Linked DNA regions of Catenulispora sp. EB89. The protein of the gene in region 1 interacts with the protein of each later gene in a pairwise test. Links are inferred from orthologs where the notes say so. Each region holds a gene or a part of one and is shown on either strand. Other genes may lie near its edges. The genes, in order: rlmN and ftsZ.

Region 1 (10,181 bases):
GGCCGGCACGCGCGCGGCGAGCACCGGTTCTCGTCGTCGGTGGGCTCCGGATCGGAGCGCGGCCGATGAGCACCCTGACCACGACGCCGGCAGCCACCACGCCGGCCTGCTCGACCACCCGCGTCGACGGCCCACACGCCGCCGTTGCGCAGCCGTGCGGCGCTTCCGGTTGGGAGGCCTCGCGATGAGCGCCCTGACCACCACCCCCATCGCCCGCTTCGACTACCGCCTGCGGATCGCCGCAGCGCTGCTGCGCGCCGCGCCGCGCGCCGAGCACCTGCTCGTCGGCGGCATGGCGCTGGCCTCGGCCGCCGCCGCGTGGCCGTTCGCCGGGGCCCTGTACCCGGCGGTCGCGATCCCGGCGCTGCTCGCCCTGGCCGCCCTGATCCGCCACCATCTCGACGGCCTCGACGCCCGCCGCGACGCCCTCACCGCCGCCGGCGCCGACCCGGCCGACACGCTGGTGATCCAGGTCGCCGGTCCGCTCGGGGCGACGTGCGCGGGCACCGTGCTCGGGATCGGCGCCTCGGTCGCCGTCGGCCGGCCCCCGGCGCACGCGCTGCTCCCGCTCGCCGTCGGCCTCGTCGCCGCGCTTCTCATCCGGCGCGCGTGGCTCGGGGCGCCGGCGCTCGCCACCGGTTCGGTGGTCGCGCTGGTCACGGCCGCCCTGGTGCGGGTGTCGTCGTCCGCGTCCACCGCCGCGCCGTTGGCTGAAGCGCGCTCCCGGAGCGGCGCCGTCGTGCACCTCCCCCAAGCCACCGCCTCCGCCTGGAGCGCCGCGTGGCCGACCGCGCTCGCCGCGGTCCTCGCGCTGGCCGCGACGCAGCTCGTCATCGCGCGGCGGCAGCAGCTCCGCGGCCTGGCGCGCGCCCTGACCGCCGCGGCCATGCGCCGCATGATCGCGAGGAGCGGCGCATGATCCGGGCCGTCGGACTCACCAAGCGCTACGGCGACAAGGTCGCCGTGGACCACGCCGACTTCACCGTCGAGGCCGGGACCGTCACCGGCTTCCTCGGCCCGAACGGCGCCGGCAAGTCCACCACGATGCGCATGGTCCTGGGGCTGGACCGGCCGACCGACGGCACGGTCACGGTCGACGGCAAGCCGTACCGGAACCTTCCGGTGCCGCTGCGCGAGGTCGGTGCACTGCTGGACGCCAAGGCCGTGCACGGCGGCCGCACCGCCTACAACCACCTGGCGTGCCTGGCCAAGTCCAACGGCATCCCGCTGCGCCGGGTCGACGAGGTGATCGGCCTGGTCGGGCTGGAGCAGGTGGCGAAGAAGCGCTCGAAGAACTTCTCCCTGGGCATGGGCCAGCGCCTGGGCATCGCCGCGGCGCTGCTCGGCGACCCCGGCACGCTGCTGTTCGACGAGCCGGTCAACGGCCTGGACCCCGAGGGCATCCTGTGGGTCCGCAACCTGATGAAGTCGCTGGCCGCGCAGGGCCGCACGGTCTTCGTCTCCAGCCACCTGATGAGCGAGATGGCGCTGACCGCGGACCGGGTGATCGTCATCGGCCGCGGCGAGATCAAGGCCGACACCACGATGCGCGAGTTCATCGCGCAGAACGCGACCACGCATGTCCGCGTCCGCTCCCCGCACATCGGCAAGCTGCGCGAGCTGATGGTCGGGCAGGGCTGGCGCACCGAGGCCCTGCCGGACGACGACGGCGCGGTGGAGGTCTTCGACGTCGCCTCGGAGGCCGTCGGCGACCTGGCCGGCCAGAACGGCCTGTGGCTGCACGAGTTGGCGGTGGTCCAGCCGTCCCTGGAGGAGGCGTTCATGAGCATGACCGCGGACAGCGTCGAGTACCACGCCGGGGTGCCCGGCATGGAGCCCGGCCAGGTTCTGGGCCAGCCGGGAATGGGTCAATGGGGCGCGAGCCCGAACCAGGGTCAGGCTCAGGACCAGGTCCGGCCGCAGTCCGGCGACAGCGGGGAGGCCCGCCGATGACCGCCGCTCCCGCCACCGCGACCGGACCGGGGCCGGGGCGCGCCGTCGAGGGCCACGCCGGCTTCGGCAACGTGATCTCCAGCGAGTGGATGAAGATCCGCACGGTCCGCTCCACCTTCTGGACCCTGGTCGCCCTGTTCGCCGGCTCGGCGCTCATCACGCTGCTGATCTGCCTGGCCGCCGCGAACTCGTACGCCAAGGACCTGGCCGCCGGCAAGCCGGACTCGGCCGACATCGTCCTGGTCGGCCTGGCCTTCGTCGGCCAGATCGCGGCCTACGTCCTGGGCGTGATGACGATCAGCGCCGAGTACTCCACCGGCGGCATCCGCACCACGCTGACCGCGATGCCGCGGCGCACGGAGATCCTGGTGGCCAAGGCGATCCTGCTGGCCGCGTTGGTCTTCGTCATCGGCCTGGCCACCGCGTTCCTGTGCTTCTACCTGGGCAACATCCCGCTGAAGGCCAAGCACGTCGGCGTGGACATGTCCTATCCCGGCGCCACGCGCGCCATCTTCGGCAGCGCGCTGTACCTGGCCGGGCTGTCGGTGTTCGGGCTGGCGATGGGCTTCCTGCTGCGGCACACCGCTGGCGCCATCACCATCGGCCTGGCCCTGATCTTCATCATCGGCAACCTGGTGCAGCTCATCCCCGGCTCGGTCGGCCGCTGGCTGTTCAAGGTGATGCCGGGCAACGCCGGCGGGCAGGTGACCTCGTTCGGCGAGACGAACCGCCATCCGGACAAGGCGTTCGCGCCGTGGACCGGGTTCACGGTGTTCGCGATCGAGGTCGTGGTGCTGCTGATCGTCGGGGCGCTGCTGTTCGAGCGGCGGGACGCTTAGGCGCCTACCGCCAAGCCGTAGACGGCGGCCTGGCTGCGGTGCACCGTCGGCGTGTCGATCTGGTCCAGCACGGCGACGGCCAGGTCGGCGTAGGACAGGTGCACGGTGGCCTTGGGATCGAAGACGTCGTCCCCGAGGAGGTAGCGGCCGGTCGACCGGGTGTGGGACGCCAGGCCCGGCGGCGGGCTCAGGACCAGCCAGTCGACGCCGTCGGGCTGGTCGCGCCAGGCGTTCAGGCCGCGCAGCCGGGCCACGGCGAAGGGCCGCAGGAACTCGGGGAACGCCACGACGTCCTGGTACACACGCGAGACGTCGCTGGTCTTCAGCATCGCGAACAGGCCGATCTCGACCACGCGGCAGTCCCGGTCCGCGACCGCGCGGCTGAGGTTCTCGACGAGGTGCACGTAGTAGTCGTCGTCGAAGTCGTCGAACGACTCCGGTGGGGCCGTGAAGGGGGTCACGGCGTTCACCACCGCCGCGGCTTCGCCGGACACTCCGGAAATCACCGACTCGACACTGCCCGCGTCGGTGAGATCGCCGGCCACGACCGTGACATCGTCCCCCAGCTCGGCCAGCCCCGGATACCGGGCCGGATCCCGGACGACGCCGACCACGCGGTGCCCGCGGCGCAGCGCCTCGGCGACGATCGCCCGGCCAGCCCGGCCGCCGGCCCCGAAAACGATGATCGAGCTGTTCTTCCGGTCCATGGCCATGAGGCGGACGCTATCCCGGGCCGCCGGTCTCTTCAACGAAGCGCAGGCGGCGTCTGGACCAACTCGCGGGCGCCGACCCGGGGCGCGAGCAGCGCGGTCGCGCCGGCCGCCGCCGCCATGATCGCGAAGATCAGAATGTACATGCCCTGATTCCCGGGCCCGGCGTGGTGCAGCGCGTGGAACACCGCGCCGGTGCCGCCGGTCAGCGCGATGGCAGCCAGGCTGTCGCAGATCTGCATGGCCGAGGAGTTCGTGCCCTGACTCTCCTTCGGCGAGTACCGGAGCAGCAGCAGGTTCAGGGTCTGGTAGACCAGGCTCATCCCGAAGCCGCCGAGCACCATGCCGACCGCGACGATCACCGCCGGCGCCGGAAGCACCGCGGCCGAACCGGTCACGACGATCGACGCGATCGTCACCAGCGGCCCGAGCCGCACCATCGTCTCGCGCGAGAACGGCAGCTTCCCGCGGCTGGCGAGCTGCGCGGCGCCGGCCCAACTGGCCGCCTCGCCGACCAGGGTCAGGCCGGCGATCGTCGGCGACAGACCGCGGTCGGTCTCCAGCATCGTGGTGATGTAGTTCTCGGCCCCGAAGAAGGCGGCGCCGAGCACGCCGTGCATGACGATGACCGACGGCAGGCCGCGCGCGGCGCGCAACGTCCCGCGTGGCAACAGCTTGGGGACGCTCGGGACCAGCAGCGCGATCCCGCCGAGCGCCAGCACGATGCCGACCGGCGTGAAGTCCTGGCCCGAATACTGCAGCGCACCGGCGCCGACGGCGACGACGATCGCGAGCCGGACGCGTCGGCGAGGCGTGCCGCTCGCGCCGCTTTCCCCTGACGCCGCAACGGATCCGCTCATCCTCCGGAGCGGCGCGGCCGTCAGGGCCACCGGCAGCGGCACCAGCAGCGCCACGCCGAGGAAGACCCAGCGCCAGGACACGTCCTCGGTCAGGAACCCGGCCACCAGCGGACCGACGATCGACGGCATCACCCACAGCGCGGCCATCATCGCCAAGGCCGACGCGCGCAGGCTTTCCGGATAGCCGCGGCCGAGGATGACGTACAGCAACACCATCACCAGCCCGGCGCCGAAACCTTGCAACGCGCGCCCCGCGACCAGCTGCGCCATCGTGTCCGCGGACCCGGCGACGAGCAGCCCGATTCCGAAAACCGTTGTGCCGCCGAGGAAAGGCACCGCCGGCCCGGCCCGGTCCGCACGGACGCCGCTGACCACCATGCCGACCAGGCTGGCCGTGGTGAAGGCGGTGAAGCAGAGCGAGAGGTAGGCCGTGCCGTGGACCGCGCCGACGGCCACCGGCAGCGCCGTGAAGACGGCCAGACCTTCGAAGGCGGTCAGCAGGACCGAGGACGCCAGGCCGAGGGTGATGGCGAGATACCGAGGCGAGAACAGGGAATCCGGCTTCGCCGCTGAGAATCCGCTCCCGGCGGCCGCGGCTGAGGCGGACATCGTTCCAGCGTAGGGAAAATCAACCCTCTACGTCGGGTCCGTGCTCCCCGGGCGCCACGACCTCGATCTCGAAGCCGGCGGCGTCGGTGAGGTAGGCGGCGTAGTGGTCCGGTCCGCCGGCGTGCGGGTATTTCTCGGCGAACAGCGGCTGCCAGCCGTTTGCTTCTGCTGCCGCGTGGATGCGGTCGACCGTCGTACGGTCGGGCGCGTGTACCGCCAGATGGTTCAGGCCGGGACGCATCCGGTCGTAGGGCAGCCCCGGCCGGACCGCCGAGGACTGCTCGACCACCAGGTACGACTCGCCGATGCGCCAGCTGCGCCCGGCGGGCCAGTTCTGGTAGAGCGCCCAGCCGAGTTCGCCGAGGATCCAGTTCCAGGAGGGCTCGGCCGACGCCAAGTCCGCCACCCAGATCTCGACGTGGTGGAATCCGGACGGCGGCATCTGTGCTCCCAGCTCTCGGCGCTCCTCGGGTTCCGCGTGGCCCGCGTGGCCCGCGTGGTCCGCTACTTCACCGCCGCGGCGAGCTGACCACACGCTCCGTCGATGTCGCGGCCCCGGGTGTCGCGCACCGTGACCGGCACGCCCCACTCCTCCAGCCGGCGCACGAACTCGGCCTCGTCCTGCGGCCGGGAGGCGGTCCACTTCGAGCCCGGCGTCGGGTTCAGCGGGATCAGGTTCACGTGCACCAGCTTGTTGCGGAGCATGCGGCCCAGGCGGTCGGCGCGCCAGGCCTGGTCGTTGATGTCCTTGATGAGCGCGTACTCGATGGAGACCCGGCGCTTGGTGACCGAGGCGTAGCGCCAGGCGGCGTCGAGGACCTCGGAGATCTTCCAGCGGGTGTTCACCGGGACCAGGGTGTCGCGCAGCTCGTCGTCCGGGGCGTGCAGCGAGACGGCCAAGGTCACCGGGATGCGCTCGGCGGTCAGCTTCTCGATCGCCGGGACCAGACCGACCGTGGAGACGGTGATGTGCCGCGCGGACAGCCCGAGGCCGTCCGGCACCGGCTCGGTCAGCCGCCGCACGGCGCCGATCACGGCCTTGTAGTTGGCCAGCGGCTCGCCCATGCCCATGAACACGACGTTGGAGACCCGCCCCGGCCCGCCGGGCACCTCGCCGCGCGCCATCGTCCGGGCACCGGCCACCACCTGCTCGACGATCTCGCCGGTGGACATGTTCCGGGTCAGCCCGGCCTGGCCGGTGGCGCAGAACGGGCAGTTCATCCCGCAGCCGGCCTGCGAGGACACGCACATCGTGGTGCGGTCGCGGTAGCGCATCAGCACCGACTCGACGGTCGCGCCGTCGAAGAGCCGCCACAGCGTCTTGCGCGTGGTGCCGTTGTCGGCGGTCTGCTCCTGGATCGGCGTGAGCAGCTTCGGCGTGAGAATCCCGGCCAGCTCCTCGCGCTTGGCGGCCGGCACGTCGGTCCACTCGGCCGGATCGTCGGTGAGGTGGCCGAAATAGTGCTTGGAGACCTGCGCGGCGCGGAACCCCTGATGCCCCAGCTCGGTCAGCGCCTGCTTGCGCTCGGCCGAGGTGAGGTCGGCCAGGTGGCGCGGCGGCTTGGCCCGGCGCGGGGAGCTGAAGGTCAGCTCGCCGGGGCGCGGCGGCTTCGGCGCGATCTCGACGTCGACGGCGGGCGTTTCAGGAGCTTCAGCAGACATAGTGTTACTAGTTTCCCACGGCCGAGTGACCACTCTGCGCCTCGAGCTCCCCGATGGTGTTCCGCAGCCACTCGATCTCCGTGCGACTGGTCACACGCGCGATCTGCAGCACGCCGCGCCGGAAGGGGTCGCCGACGTCCTCGGCGCTGAGCGGACGGTCGCCCTCGTAGAAAAAGCTCGCGGGAGTGCTCAGGAACTCCAGACGGCGACGGAGGACGGCGGCCTGGGCTGCCGGGTCGTCGAGGTGGCGGAGGAACGCCAGGAGACAGAACCACTGGTTCTCGTCGGTGATGAAGATGTCATCGGGCTCACGCAGCATGAGCAGCAGCGTGCCGTGGCCGGCGGGGCTCAGCTCCAACATGTGCCGAGGCGCGGCGATCGACCCCGCCTCGAGGTTCTTGAGCACCAGGTCGGCCGCCACCAAGCGCTTGATCGCCGGGTAGAGCGTGCCGTCGGAGAGCGGTCGCACGTGGCCGGTGAGCGCGGCGAGACGCTTGCGCAGCTCGTAGCCGTACAAGCGGGACTCGAACAGGAAGCCAAGGATCGCGAACTCCAACACAGGTTGAGGATACCTCGACGCCGAGGTATGGTCCTCGCCATACCTCGACACCGAGGTATATCGGCACCGAGGTATATCGAATCGATGTACATCGGATCGAGATGCATCGACACCGAGGTATCTCGCTACCGAGGTACCGCGGTCACGATGCGCGCCTCGAATCGATGTACATCGGATCGAGATACCTCGCCGCCGAGGTATCTCGCTACCGAGGTACCTCGGTCACGATGCGCGCAAGCAGCGCGATGCACGCAAGCAGGAGGGGCAAGTCATGACACTGCACACCGCCGAAGTCCGCGCCGACGGCTCGGCCATCCACTGGACCGAACTGCCCGGCACCGAGCCGGCCCGCGTGTACATCCACGGCCTCGGAGGCAGCTCGGCCCACTGCTTCGCCGAGGTCGCCACGAGCGACGGCCTGCGCGGCCGGCGCTCCCTGCTCCTGGACCTGCTCGGCTTCGGCGCCAGCGACCGGCCCGCCGACGCCGGCTACACCATCGAAGACCACGCGGACTGGGTCGCGACCGCGCTAAGGACCGCCGGCGTATCCGGCGCGCAGATAGTCGCGCACAGCATGGGCGGCTCCATAGCGACAGTTCTCGCGCTCAGACACCCCGACGTAGTGACGAGCCTGGTCCTGATCGACTCGAACCTCGACCCGGCTCCGGAGATCCCGCGCTCCGGCTCCTCGCAGATCGCGCGTTATGGCGAGACCGTGTTCCTGCGCGGAGGCGGCTATGAGGAGACTCTGGCTCGTGTGAACCCGGGGTGGCGCGGGACGATGCGGATGGCCGGTCCCGTGGCTCTCTATCGGAGCGCGGCCAGCCTGGCGCGGTTCGAGGGGCGCGCAATTCTGAAGACGCTCGACATCCCGCGGACCTACCTCTACCCAGCCGCCGACGGCCCTCTGGAGGGCGCTGACGCACTGATCGACGCAGGGGTCCGGGTCGTGGCGCTGCCGGATTGCGGGCACAACATCACCCTGGACAATCCGACCGGCTTCGTCGAAGCGGTTCTCGCCTCCGAGGCGGCTACTGCGAACTCCTGGGTAGACGCTGCTTAACGGAATCAAGCTCTAATAACGAAGAGCCCTGCGAGATTTCCCTGTAGGGATTTCTCGCAGGGCTCCTGCTCTATAGGGCGCTACTTCCACCCGAGGAAGAGGCTCAGCAACAGCCACGCCACCGGTGCCGTCGCGAGCATCGAGTCCAGCCGGTCCATGATCCCGCCGTGGCCGGGCAGCAGGTTCCCCATGTCCTTGATCCCGAGGTCCCGCTTGATCACCGACTCGACCAGGTCGCCGAGCGTCGCCGAGGCCACTCCCGCGACGCCGAGCAGCACGCCCTGCCAGATCTTGCCGTCCAGCATCTGCGAGATGCCCACGGCGCCGACGGCGGCGGTCACGATCAGCGAGCCGACCAGGCCCTCCCAGGTCTTCCCGGGGGAGATCTTCGGGGCCAGCTTGTGCTTTCCGAAGAAGGCGCCGGTGGCGTAGCCGCCGGTGTCGTTGGCGATCGGCAGGGTCAGGAACAGGATCACGCGCTTGTAGCCGTTGTCCTGGGCCAGCATCAGCACCGCGAACGAGGCCAGCATCGGGACGTAGACCAGGGTGAACAGGCCGGCCGTGGCGTCGCGCAGGAAACCGTCCGCGCCCTCGGCCATCCGCCAGACCAGCACCGCCAGCGAGGTCATCGCCAGCACCGCGACCATCGCGGTCGGGCCGCCGAACCAGGAGCCGGCGATCATGCCGAGCCCGCCGGCGGCGATCGGGGGCCAGGGGACCTGGACGTCCCGGGTGGCCATCGCCCGCGCGAGTTCGCGGACTCCTATGACCACCGCGATCGCGACCACGACGGCGAAGGCGCCGCGCAGGAAGAGCGTGCCCAGCAGCACCGCGGCCAGGCCCACGCCGACGCCGATGGCGGCCGGCAGGTTGCGCCCCGCACGGCCCGGGGACTTGCCGGGGGCGTCGCCCGCGCTTCCGGGGTTGCCGCCCGCGCCGCGCGCACCGGCGCCGGAGCGTCCGCCACCGCCGCCGTTTCCGCCGCCGCCCGCGCCGTCGTCGGGACCGCCCGGACCGCCGGGGCCGCCCGAACCGCCAGGACCACCTCGGCCACCGGGTCCGCCCGAACCGCCGGGCCCACTCGGACCGCCGTAACCGCCCGGACCCGGACCAGGACCGCCAGGACCGCCGCGGCCCCGCGAGCCCGCGCCAGGACGCCCGGCACCGCCGCCGCCCGGCCCCTCGCCGGGGGCCTGCGCCTCACCGCGCCTGGTCTGCGTGGATGCCATGCGCCCGCACCATCCCCTACTCGCCCCTCGTGAACTCCGCCGTCCCTCTCCCGTGAACTAGGTGAGAAAAAACGCGACGGACCGGCAGCGATCATAGCCGCCGGTCCACGGTGGACGTCGGATAGCCTGCCCGGCCGGTGCGAGCCCCGAAGGGCTCAGACCTCCAGCAGCTCGGATTCCTTGTGCTTGAGCAACTCGTCGATCTTCCCGGTGTGCTTCTGGGTCAGGTCGTCCAGCTGCTTCTCGGCGCGGCGCACGTCGTCCTCGCCGGCGTCGCCGTCCTTGGCCAGCTTGTCCAGGGTCTCCTTGGCGTGCCGGCGGATGTTGCGCAGCGAGATCTTGGCGTCCTCGCCCTTGCTCTTGGCGACCTTGATGTACTCCTTGCGGCGCTCCTCGGTCAGCTGCGGGAACACCACCCGGATCACCACGCCGTCCGAGGACGGGTTCACGCCCAGGTCGCTGTCGCGGATCGACCGCTCGATCGCGCCGAGCGCCGTCTTGTCGTACGGCGAGATGACCACCATGCGCGCGTCCTGGACCTGGAAGGAGGCCATCTGGCTCAGCGGCGTGGGAGTGCCGTAGTAGTCGGCGGTCAGCTTGTTGAACATCGCCGGGTTGGCGCGGCCGGTACGGACCCCCGACAGATCCTCCTTGGCGACCTCGACGGCCTTGTCCATCTTCTCCTCGGCCTCGAGGA
Region 2 (10,282 bases), on another replicon or contig:
CGGCGGCGGTCGGCGGCGCGGTCGCCGCGGCGGCTCCGGCGGCGGTGGCCAGCCCCAGGGCCAGGGCCGCCGCCAGGGTCGGGACACGGCGGGTACGTGCTAGCACAAGCGGTTCCTCCAGATCGTCGGACGGCTCCGGCGCGCGGATTCGGGCACCACGCGCGGCGCCTTGTGCTCTCGCGAACTATCGACGACACGGAGGTGTGATCGGGTTGTAAGTGTCCTGAAATTCGTTCACTGATTTAAAGGATTCGAGACGGTCTCTGCGGAAATCCCGGGCGCGGCATACGGCGGAGTCGCTACCGTGCAGCGGTGACTTCCGACGCGTCGGCCGCTGCCGACCCCCTGACAACCGCTGAAGATCTCCTGGCCGGCGGGGACATAGCCGCGGTGATCCGGCACCTGCGCGTCGAGGGCGACGCGCTGCTCCTGCCGGACTTCGTGCGGGTCCTGCGCGACGCCGCGCGCGGCATGGGGTTCGAGGAGATGGTGGCCGCCGCCGAGCGGGTGCTCGCGGCCCTGGCCCCGGCCGACGTGGCCGCTGCCGAAGCGGCCGAGGCCGACGCGCCCGGAACCGAGGAGCAGGCCCTCGCGCTCTACGAGTTCGGCTACGAGTGCGTCGAGCACGGCATCGCGTACCTGGCGGTCCGGCCGCTGCGCGAGGCCGCCGAGCGCGAGCCCGGCGTCATCCAGATCCGCACCGAGCTGGCCGCGGCCTGCGAGCGGTCCTGGCAGCACCGCGAGGCGATCGCCGCGCTGCGCGGCTTCGACGGCGAACTGCCCTGGCTGGCGCGCTACCAGGTGGCGTTCAATGCGCTGCTGGCCGGCGATCTGCCCACCGCCGAGCAGGAGTTCGCCGCGCTGCCCGAACCCGAGGGCGAGGACCGCAAGGAGCTCGGGCTGCTGCGCGAGAAGGTGCGCGCGATGCTGGTCCGGGCGGCTGCGGCCGCGACCGTGTCGGCCGGTGCCGGCGGCAGCGACGGCGCTGGCGGCAGCGACGGCGGCGGGCTCGGGCCGAAGGACCTGCGCGGCTGGCAGTTCGCGCTCACCGGCGGCGTCCTGCTGACCGTCTCGCCCTACGGCTACGACGCCGGCATGACCGGCCGCTGGGCCATGGTCGGCGACTCCTACCAGGCCTGCGCCGAGGCGCTGCGCCGGCTCGGCGTGGTGCTGGCGGCGCGGGGCCTGAAGCCGCAGACCGTCTCGCTGCTGCCGGACCGGGACAGCGAGATCATCGGCCTGGCCGCGGCCCGGTACTTCGACCTGCCGGCCGTGCCGTTCGAGCCGGACCGCACCGACACCCTGGTCGTCGCCTACGACCTCAACGCCGCTGAGCCGCAGATCCTGGCCGCGCTGCGGGAGCGCGAGCCGGGCCAGATCCTGTTCGAGCGCGCCACCGACTGGACCGATCCGCCGCTGGCCGCCGCCGACGTGATCGGCTTCCTGCGCCAGGCGGTGCGCGAGCCGTGGGGGTCCGCCTTCCGCATGGTCGACGGCGAGGTGGTCGAGACCGAGCCCGACGCGCGGCCGGCCGAGGAGATCGCCGCCGAACTGGCCGGCACGGAGCCGGTCGACGACGCCGGCGACGGGCAGACGCCGCCGGATCCGGACGCGGTGCTGGAGGCGTTCGTCTCAGCGGTCGGCGACAGCTGGCTGAGCGCGCGCCGGGAGTACGTCGGCTCGCCGGGGCCGGTGCCGAGCTCGCGGTTCCTCTGATCCGGCCGCACTGATCCCGGACAGCGAGAAGCCCGGCCACTCCTCGCCTCAGGTGGCCGGGCGGTCCGAGGGTTCCGGTCAGCTCTTCTTGGAGCTGCTGGAACTGGACGGGTGCTTCGTCGACGAGCTGCTGGCGGCGGGCGTCGACGTCGCGCTGACGGTCTCGGCGAACGCGCTCGAGTACGCGCTCTCCGGCCCCTCCCGGTCCTGCGGATGCAGGATGCGCAGGTTGTAGGACCCGGCCGTCTCCATCTTCACCGGGAAGGAGAACTTGTTGCTCTTGTCGGTGAAAGCCGTGTAGGCCAGCGTGCTCCAGGCCGGGGAGGCGTTCGCCGAGGTCGGTGTCTGCTGCCGCTGCAGCCGGATCTTCGTGCCCGGCTTCGCGCCCTTGACCTCGCCGGAGACCGTGAACACGGTGTCGTCGGCGGGCTTGCCGTTGTCGGACTTCGCGGTGATCGTGATGGTCGCCGCCGAAGAAGAACCCGAAGGGCTGGGTGTGGCGGCCGGCGCGGCCGCCGGAACCGGCGCCGGCATGGCAGCGGCGGCGACCGGCCCGGAGTTCGCCGAGCCCGCCGAGTCCGCCGACGAGCCGAGGGTCGAGACCGCGACGCCGCCGAGCGCCAGGGCGCCGACGGCCGCGGTCACCACGGCCCCCTGCTTCTTCTGCTTGGAGGTGAGTGCCATGGCTCGATCTCACGCCCGCCGATCCCGGGCCGCACGCGGCGCGGTCCGAATGGGGGATCGCGCCGCGGGCTCGGATGTCAGGCGGTTGTGATCGACCGTCAGTTCTCTTTCCGGAATGTTTCCGGCAGGGCCTCGATCTCCACGACCGCCTGGTCCGGGTCGGCCCCGAACGCGGTCCGGTCGCCGTCGTACCCGAAGGCGTCCAGACGTTCGACTGGCGGTGCACCGTGTCGCCGATCCGCACTCCCGGCACCCGAATATCCGTTCTTCCGGCGGGTGGTACAAAACTGATGAACCACCGCAACTACGGACGAATACTAATGAACAAGAAATCCGCCGAGAATCCCAAAACCCTTCGTTTCCATCCGGACGGGATCCAGAACCAGCGGACCCAGTTCTACTAAAAGGTGGCCACGCTGACCGAAGCCATGGTCCCCATCTGCGAAACTGGAGCCCATGAACGCCACCGAAGCCGGCCACCCGCGGGTCAGCAGGGTATTGGTCGAGCGCTACCTCGACCGGCTGCGGCGCCGGCGCCGGTGGCGGCGGCTCTCGGTGACGATCACCGTCTTCCTCGCGCTGCTGACCCTGACCGGGTACTCGATCCTGTGGCACACCAAGGTCTTCGACGTCCGGTCCACGTCCGTCTCCGGCGTCAAAGTGCTGACCAGACAACAGATCCTGGCCGCCGCCGCGATCCCCGCGCACACCCCGGTCGCCTCGGTGGACACCTCGGCGGTCAAGGCGCGGCTGATGGCGCTCCCGCGGGTGAAGGACGCGTGGGTGGAGCGCTCGCTGCCGCACACGATCGACATCAACGTCGTGGAGCGGACCCCGGCCGCGGCGTTGCCGCAGGCCGACGGATCCTTCCAGATCGTGGACGCGGACGGCGTGGCCTTCGACACAGCCGCCACCGCCTCGGCGATCCCGGCGCACATCCCGGTCATCCACCTGGAGCAGTTCGCCGATCCGGCGGTGAAGGACCGCGCGAGCACCGTGGCCGGGGCGCTCGCGGCTCTGCGGGCCCTGCCGGCCCCGGTGCGCTCCCGGGTGCTCACCGTCTCGGCGACCGGGCCTTACGCCATCACCGTGACGTTGAGTCCGTCCAAGGCCAAACAGAAATCGGTGACGGTTCTGTGGGGCGGACCGGACCAGCCGGATCTCAAGGCACGGATACTGGCCGCGCTGATCGGGAATGGCGCGGCGCACTATGACGTGAGTGCTCCGGCGGCTCCGGCGTATTCGTGAGCGTTCGAATCCCGGCCCGCCGATCGGCTAAGATCTGGCGGGCTATCGAACAACATACGTATTCCCCTCATCGGATCCACACGGATCAGGCGGGGTCGTCGGACAACGCTGAGAAGTAAAACCTGCCGACAGTTTCGGCGTGTTCGTTGAACCTCACAGGTCGCGGGACCTAATGTCCTGTAAAGACTTCACAGTCGCACGACCCCGCCGTGTCCCCGGCCGGTGTGGGCGGGACTAAGGTGATCAACAAGATTACCGGATACCACGGAGAGGCCGTCGGACGTGGCAGCACCGCAGAATTACCTGGCCGTCATCAAGGTCGCCGGCATCGGCGGCGGCGGCGTGAACGCCATCAACCGGATGATCGAGGTCGGTCTGAAGGGCGTCGAGTTCATCGCCGTCAACACCGACGCCCAGGCTCTGCTGATGAGTGACGCCGACGTCAAGCTGGACGTCGGCCGCGAGCTCACCCGCGGACTCGGTGCCGGCGCCAACCCCGATGTGGGCCGCAAGGCGGCCGAGGACCACGCCGAGGAGATCGAGGAGGTCCTCAAGGGCGCGGACATGGTGTTCGTCACCGCCGGCGAGGGCGGCGGCACGGGCACCGGCGGGGCCCCGGTGGTGGCCCGGATCGCCCGCGAGCTCGGCGCGCTGACCATCGGTGTGGTGACCCGGCCGTTCACCTTCGAGGGCCGGCGCCGGGCGAACCAGGCCGAGGACGGCATCGCGGCGCTGCGCGAGGAAGTCGACACCCTGATCGTCATCCCCAATGACCGGCTGCTGTCCATCTCGGACAAGAACGTCTCGGTGCTGGACGCGTTCAAGGCCGCCGACCAGGTGCTGCTCTCCGGTGTCCAGGGCATCACCGACCTGATCACCACCCCGGGCCTGATCAACCTGGACTTCGCCGACGTGAAGTCGGTGATGAGCGAGGCCGGCTCGGCGCTGATGGGCATCGGCTCGGCCCGCGGCGACGACCGCGCGGTGGCCGCGGCCGAGATGGCGATCTCCTCGCCGCTGCTGGAGGCCTCCATCGACGGCGCCCGCGGCGTGCTGCTGAGCATCTCCGGCGGCTCCGACCTCGGCCTGTTCGAGATCAACGAGGCGGCGCAGCTGGTCAGCGAGGCCGCGCACCCCGAGGCGAACATCATCTTCGGCGCGGTCATCGACGACGGCCTGGGCGACGAGGTCCGGGTCACGGTCATCGCGGCCGGCTTCGACGGCGGCGAGCCGGCCAAGCGCCGCAGCACCGGGCACGCCGCGGCGAACTCCCCGTTCCGGGACGAGACCAGCGTCCGCGACGGCATGCGCGAGCAGGTGCTGGGCACGCTGCCCAAGCCGACGGACAACATCCCGCTCCCGGCGCACGACCCGATGGCCGACACGCAGAACGTCCCGGTCATCCCGGTGCAGCCGGCGCCGTCGGCGGCCGACGAGCTCGACATCCCCGACTTCCTGAAGTAGGAGCGGGTTCTTCCGTGGCGATATGGCAGCACACCGGTCCGGAGGGTGAGGGCGGCACGGCCCGCTTCGCCTTCTCCGACCGCTGGGGCGGGGTCTCCAAGGCCCCTTACACCGCGACCAACCTCGGCGGGCACGTCGGCGACGACCCCGAGGCGGTCGCCGCCAACCGTTCCCTGGTGGCCTTCGAGCTGGGGTTCACCGACCCCGGGAACGTCGTGTACATGAACCAGATCCACGGCGCGGACGTGGCCTACGCCGCCGCGCAGTGGCAGGGCCGGGCCCCGGACGTGGACGCGCTGGTCACCGACCGCCGGCACCTGGCGCTGGCGGTGCTGGTCGCGGACTGCGTGCCGGTGCTGCTGGCCGACGCCCAGGCCGGGGTGGTCGCCGGGGCGCACGCCGGGCGTCCGGGGATGAAGGCCGGGGTGGTCCCGGCCGCGATCGAGCGCATGGTCTCCCTCGGCGCCGTGCCGGAGCGGATCATCGCGGTCACCGGGCCCTCGGTGTGCGGGCTCTGCTACGAGGTGCCCGAACGGATGCGCGCGGACGTGGCCGAGAAGGTGCCGGCCAGCTACACGGTGACCCGGCAGGGGACGCCGGGCCTGGACGTCGCCGAGGGCGTGTGGGCGCAGCTGGAGGCGGCCGGGATCGACCTGAAGACGTCGGTGCGGCTGCGGGTGTGCACGCAGGAGTCCGAGGACTATTACTCCTTCCGCGGCGAGGGCACGACCGGCCGGTTCGCCGGGTTCGTCTGGCTGGACTGAACGATGCCCGACCGTGAAACGGAGATTTCCGAACGACGAGTACAGATCGCCGAGAATCTGGCCGCGGTGCGCGAGGACATCGCCGCCGCGGCCCGCAAGGCGAACCGCGACCCTTCCGAGGTTTCCCTGATCGCGGTGACCAAGACCTACCCGGCCTCCGACGTCCGGATCCTGGCCGGACTCGGGGTCCTGGACGTCGGCGAGAACCGGGACCAGGAAGCCGCGCCGAAGGCCCGGGAGACCGCGGGCCTGGGTCTGCGGTGGCACTTCATCGGCCAGCTGCAGACCAACAAGGCCGCCTCAGTGGCCGAGTACGCCTCCTTCGTGCACTCGGTGGACCGCCTCCGGCTGGTCGGCGCGCTGTCCAAGGGAGCTGTCCGGTATGACAAAGGATTGACATGTTTGGTGCAGGTCGACCTGGGTAACGCAGAGCCCATGGATGACAACGCGGCTCGGGGCGGAGTGGTTCCCGCACAGGTGCCGGAACTGGCTGACGCGATCGCCGCGGCGCCCGGTTTGAGGCTCGGGGGACTGATGGCTGTGGCACCTCTGGGAGCCGAGCCGGGACCGGCCTTCGAGCGGTTGTCCTTGCTGGCTATGCGGTTGCGGTCGACACACCCTTCGGCCACCATGATCTCGGCGGGGATGAGTGGGGATCTGGGCGAAGCGGTGGCGGCGGGCGCGACACACGTCCGCATCGGCAGCGCGATACTCGGTATCAGACGGTGATTCCGGTAACGTCGCATCTATCGAACATCGGATACGACGACCGCACGTCTGCGCCACACATCATCGACCGCGATCGGGAAACCTGCGCGGCACCTTTTTTCGTTGACAGTTGCAAGACAGCCGTAACAGGCCCAGTCCGGAGGCGAACACCATGGCCGGCATGATGCGCAGAGCAGCGGTCTACCTCGGGCTCACTGACGAACAGCGGTTCGAGGACGAGCGGTACTACGACGACTACGAGGACGAGTACGAGACGGAGCCCGCCGAGCCCGCGGCGGCCCCGGACACCGCGCACCGCGAGCCGGAAGCGGCTAGCGGCGGCGCGCTCGTCGTCGCGCAGAACGACCGCCGCGCTTTCGCGGCGCCTTCCAATGTCACGGTGATGCCGGACCGCTCCGAGCGGTCCTCGCGAGCCGACCGAGCCGAGAGAGGTGGACCGGTGATGTACAGCGTCCCGACGGACCGGTCGGCGGACCGCGAATCGTCCTACCGCATCACGACGCTGCATCCGCGCACCTACAACGAGGCGCGCACGATCGGCGAGCACTTCCGGGAGGGCGTCCCGGTGATCATGAACCTGACCGAGATGGAGGACGCCGACGCCAAGCGCCTGGTGGACTTCGCGGCCGGGCTGATCTTCGGCCTGCGCGGGAACATGGAGCGGGTGACGCAGAAGGTGTTCCTGCTGTCGCCTGCTAATGTCGATGTGACGGCCGAGGACAAGGCCCGGATCGCCGAGGGCGGCTTCTTCAACCAGAGCTGACGCCGCCGGCCTTTGGCGGTCAGACTTCGGGTCCGGCGGCGTCCCGTGGCGGTGAGATGAACCGCACGCGGCGGGGCGCCGGCGTAGGTGGGAAGGGGAGTGCGCTATGAGCGTTGTGGGGGCGTTGCTCCTGTGGGTGCTCTACCTCTTCGCGCTGTGCTTGATCATCCGCCTGATCATCGGCTGGGTTTTGGTATTCGCCCGGTCATGGGAGCCGCGTGGTGTCATGCTGGTCGTCGTGGAGACGGCGTACACGGTCACAGATCCCCCTCTGAAGCTGTTGCGGCGGTACATCCCGCCGTTGCGGCTCGGCGGGATGGGGTTTGACGTGGCGTTCATGATCCTCGTGATCATCGTCTTACTGCTGATCCGGGTCGCGGCTACGCTGTGACCGGGTAATGTCTGTGCGAATGCCGACGACCACGCCACGCCTGAGGTGAATGAAAGATGCCGTTGACTCCCGAGGACGTCCACAACAAGCAGTTCACGACCGTACGCCTGCGTGAGGGCTACGACGAGGAAGAGGTGGACGCCTTCCTCGACGAGGTCGAGGCCGAGCTGACCCGCTTGATCCGCGAGAACGAGGAGCTGCGGGCCAAGCTGGCCGCCGCCACCCGTGCCGCGGCCAGCGCCGCCGCCGCGCCCGTGCCGATGCGGCGGGAGCCGACCCCGATACCCGCGCCCGCGCCTCCGCAGCCGGCGCTTCCGGCTCCGCTGCCCGCGCCCCTGCCGGTGCCGCAGGCCCCGCAGTTCCAGGCCCCCGGCGGCGACTCCGCGGCCCGCGTCCTGGCCCTGGCCCAGCAGACCGCCGACCAGGCGATCGCCGAGGCCCGCAACGAGGCCAACAAGATCGTCGGCGAGGCCCGCGGCCGGGCCGACGGCCTGGAGCGCGAGGCGCGCGGCAAGGCCGACGCCCTGGAGCGGGACGCGCAGGAGAAGCACCGCGTCGCGATGGGCTCGCTGGAGACCGCCCGCGCGGCCCTGGAGCGCAAGGTCGACGACCTGCGCGCCTTCGAGCGCGAGTACCGGCAGCGGCTCAAGTCGTACCTGGACGGCCAGATGCGCCAGCTGGAGGCCTCCGGCGGCGACGACAACATCGCCTCCAACATGGGCTCCTCGATGGGCGGCCGTCCGCAGCTGAGCTCCACCGGCCTGTCGGCCCCGCCGCCGGCCCCCTCGGCGCCGCCGATGCCGATGCAGGCCTCGCTGCCCCCGGGCATGCCGCCGGCGCCGTCGCCGGTCGGCGCGGGTCTGAACGGTGGCACGGGCTCGTTCCAGAGCGGCTCGACCGGCTCCTTCCAGGGCGGCTCGACCGGCTCCTTCCAGAGCCAGGGCAACAACGGCACCAACGCCGCGGCGCTGACGCAGACCATGGCGCCGATCCGCCCGCAGATGCCGGCCCCGATGCCGCCGCAGTCGATGGGCGGCGGGCAGCAGCCGCCGTTCATGGGCCAGGGCAACGGTCTGGGCCAGCCCTCGGTGCCCTCGCAGCCCTCCCCGATGCGCGGCTTCCTCATCGACGAGGACCCCGACGCCTGACGGCCTGATCGCAGGCCGCCCGGGCCCACCGGGTGTACCACCCGCACTCACACAATGACGTGGCGTCACAAGCCCCGCCTCCCGATGGGGAGGCGGGGCTCGGCGTTTGCCGGGAGTTGGCTCAGCGTTGGTAGGGAGTTTCCCTTAGGGGTCGCCTCCGGCGTGGCTCGGGCCAGGCTGGCTCAGTCCAGGCCGAGCGAGAACGCCGCCTCCAGGTCCATGGCGCTGTAGGTCCGGAACGACACGTGCGTGACCGTGTGGCTGACCCCGGCCACCTTGTTCACGCCGCCCGGGATCACGTCGGCGAGCTGTTCGTGCTCGCGCACCCGGACCATGGCGATCAGGTCGTACTCGCCGGTGACCGAGTACACCTCGCTGACGCCCGGCAGCTGGGAGATCTTCTCGGCGACCTCGGGGATGGCGTCCACGTCGGACTTGATGAGGACGATGGCAGTGATCACAGCGGCTCCTTCTGGCGGGACTCTCCCGGGACTCCTTTAGCGATGGTATTGGCCGTAGGGATCCTCCGGGTCGGCAGAGCGGTAGTCCGGCGCCAGAGGGGGCGGCGCGGGAGGGGTGTCGGCGGCGGGGAGATGCGCTGGGTCGCTGGGTCCTCGGCCGATGACCAGTGCCACATACAGCAGACCCAGGACGAAGCCCGAGACGTGGGCGAAGTAGGCGACGTCCGTGGAGCCGGCCACTCCGATCGTCTGCTGGAACTCCGGCAGTTGCATCACGAACCAGAACCCCAGGACGAGCCATGCCGGTACCCGTATAGGCAGGAACCACAGGAACGGCACCAGGAGTGTCACCTTTGCCTGGGGGAACAGGTATACGTACGCCCCCAATACCGCCGCGATCGCTCCCGAGGCTCCGACCAGCGGCCCGGTGGCCGTCGGGTTCGCCCAGGCGAAGGCGTACGTGCTCGCCGCGCCGCCGATGACATAGAACGCCAGGAAGTGGAAGCGCCCCAGAACGTCTTCGACGTTGTTCCCGAAGATGTACAGGAAGAGCATGTTCCCCAGAAGGTGGATCCAGCCGGCGTGCACGAACATGGCGGTGAACACCGGCCAGACCGGATTCCCGTGGCCGTTCAGCAGCTGCGCCGGGATCGCGCCGTAGTGGTACAGGTATGCGTTCTCCCTGGCCTTTCGTGCCGCGTCCGGGTTCATGCCGGCGAACGCGATCGGCCCGGAAAGGAACACCACGACGTTCGCGATGATCAGACCGTAGGTGACGAAGGGCGCCCGGGACACCGGGTTCTTGTCGTGAATGGGGATCACCACTGTTGCATCATGGCCCATCACCGTGCGCGCGGGAGATCCGAAACGCGGCGCGCAGGGCCTACCTTTAAGGGAGAGCTTGGTGTGGACGC

The links.
Region 2: the proteins of rlmN (region 1) and ftsZ interact in binary tests that used the Escherichia coli proteins (3 or more experiments, as listed by UniProt). The link is inferred for Catenulispora sp. EB89 from one-to-one orthologs.

What each region holds. Positions count from the first base shown.
Region 1 is NZ_JBGCCU010000004.1:482,738-492,918, forward strand. What follows is about bases 4,555-7,360. They hold rlmN (23S rRNA (adenine(2503)-C(2))-methyltransferase RlmN), read right to left. Parts: upstream 6,634-7,360; coding sequence 5,476-6,633; downstream 4,555-5,475. Other genes in these bases: ABH920_RS11790 (MFS transporter), read right to left, coding at 4,555-4,971; ABH920_RS11795 (VOC family protein), read right to left, coding at 4,991-5,413; ABH920_RS11805 (PadR family transcriptional regulator), read right to left, coding at 6,641-7,192. In the rest of the region: ABH920_RS11765 (ATP-binding cassette domain-containing protein), read left to right, coding at 1-69; ABH920_RS11770 (hypothetical protein), read left to right, coding at 185-919; ABH920_RS11775 (ABC transporter ATP-binding protein), read left to right, coding at 916-1,953; ABH920_RS11780 (ABC transporter permease subunit), read left to right, coding at 1,950-2,792; ABH920_RS11785 (NAD(P)-dependent oxidoreductase), read right to left, coding at 2,789-3,505; more of ABH920_RS11790, read right to left, coding at 3,538-4,554; ABH920_RS11810 (alpha/beta fold hydrolase), read left to right, coding at 7,464-8,255; ABH920_RS11815 (phosphatidate cytidylyltransferase), read right to left, coding at 8,336-9,484; frr (ribosome recycling factor), read right to left, coding at 9,640-10,181.
Region 2 is NZ_JBGCCU010000015.1:171,724-182,005, reverse strand. Bases 3,115-6,021 are described here. They hold ftsZ (cell division protein FtsZ), read left to right. Parts: upstream 3,115-3,930; coding sequence 3,931-5,112; downstream 5,113-6,021. Other genes in these bases: ABH920_RS29265 (YggS family pyridoxal phosphate-dependent enzyme), read left to right, coding at 5,880-6,021; pgeF (peptidoglycan editing factor PgeF), read left to right, coding at 5,127-5,876; ABH920_RS29280 (cell division protein FtsQ/DivIB), read left to right, coding at 3,115-3,648. In the rest of the region: ABH920_RS29295 (hypothetical protein), read right to left, coding at 1-106; ABH920_RS29290 (hypothetical protein), read left to right, coding at 313-1,716; ABH920_RS29285 (hypothetical protein), read right to left, coding at 1,795-2,400; more of ABH920_RS29280, read left to right, coding at 2,857-3,114; more of ABH920_RS29265, read left to right, coding at 6,022-6,605; ABH920_RS29260 (cell division protein SepF), read left to right, coding at 6,757-7,368; ABH920_RS29255 (YggT family protein), read left to right, coding at 7,475-7,759; ABH920_RS29250 (DivIVA domain-containing protein), read left to right, coding at 7,816-8,907; ABH920_RS29245 (Lrp/AsnC family transcriptional regulator), read right to left, coding at 9,090-9,368; ABH920_RS29240 (rhomboid family intramembrane serine protease), read right to left, coding at 9,405-10,193. UniProt on the Escherichia coli protein: Essential cell division protein that forms a contractile ring structure (Z ring) at the future cell division site. The regulation of the ring assembly controls the timing and the location of cell division.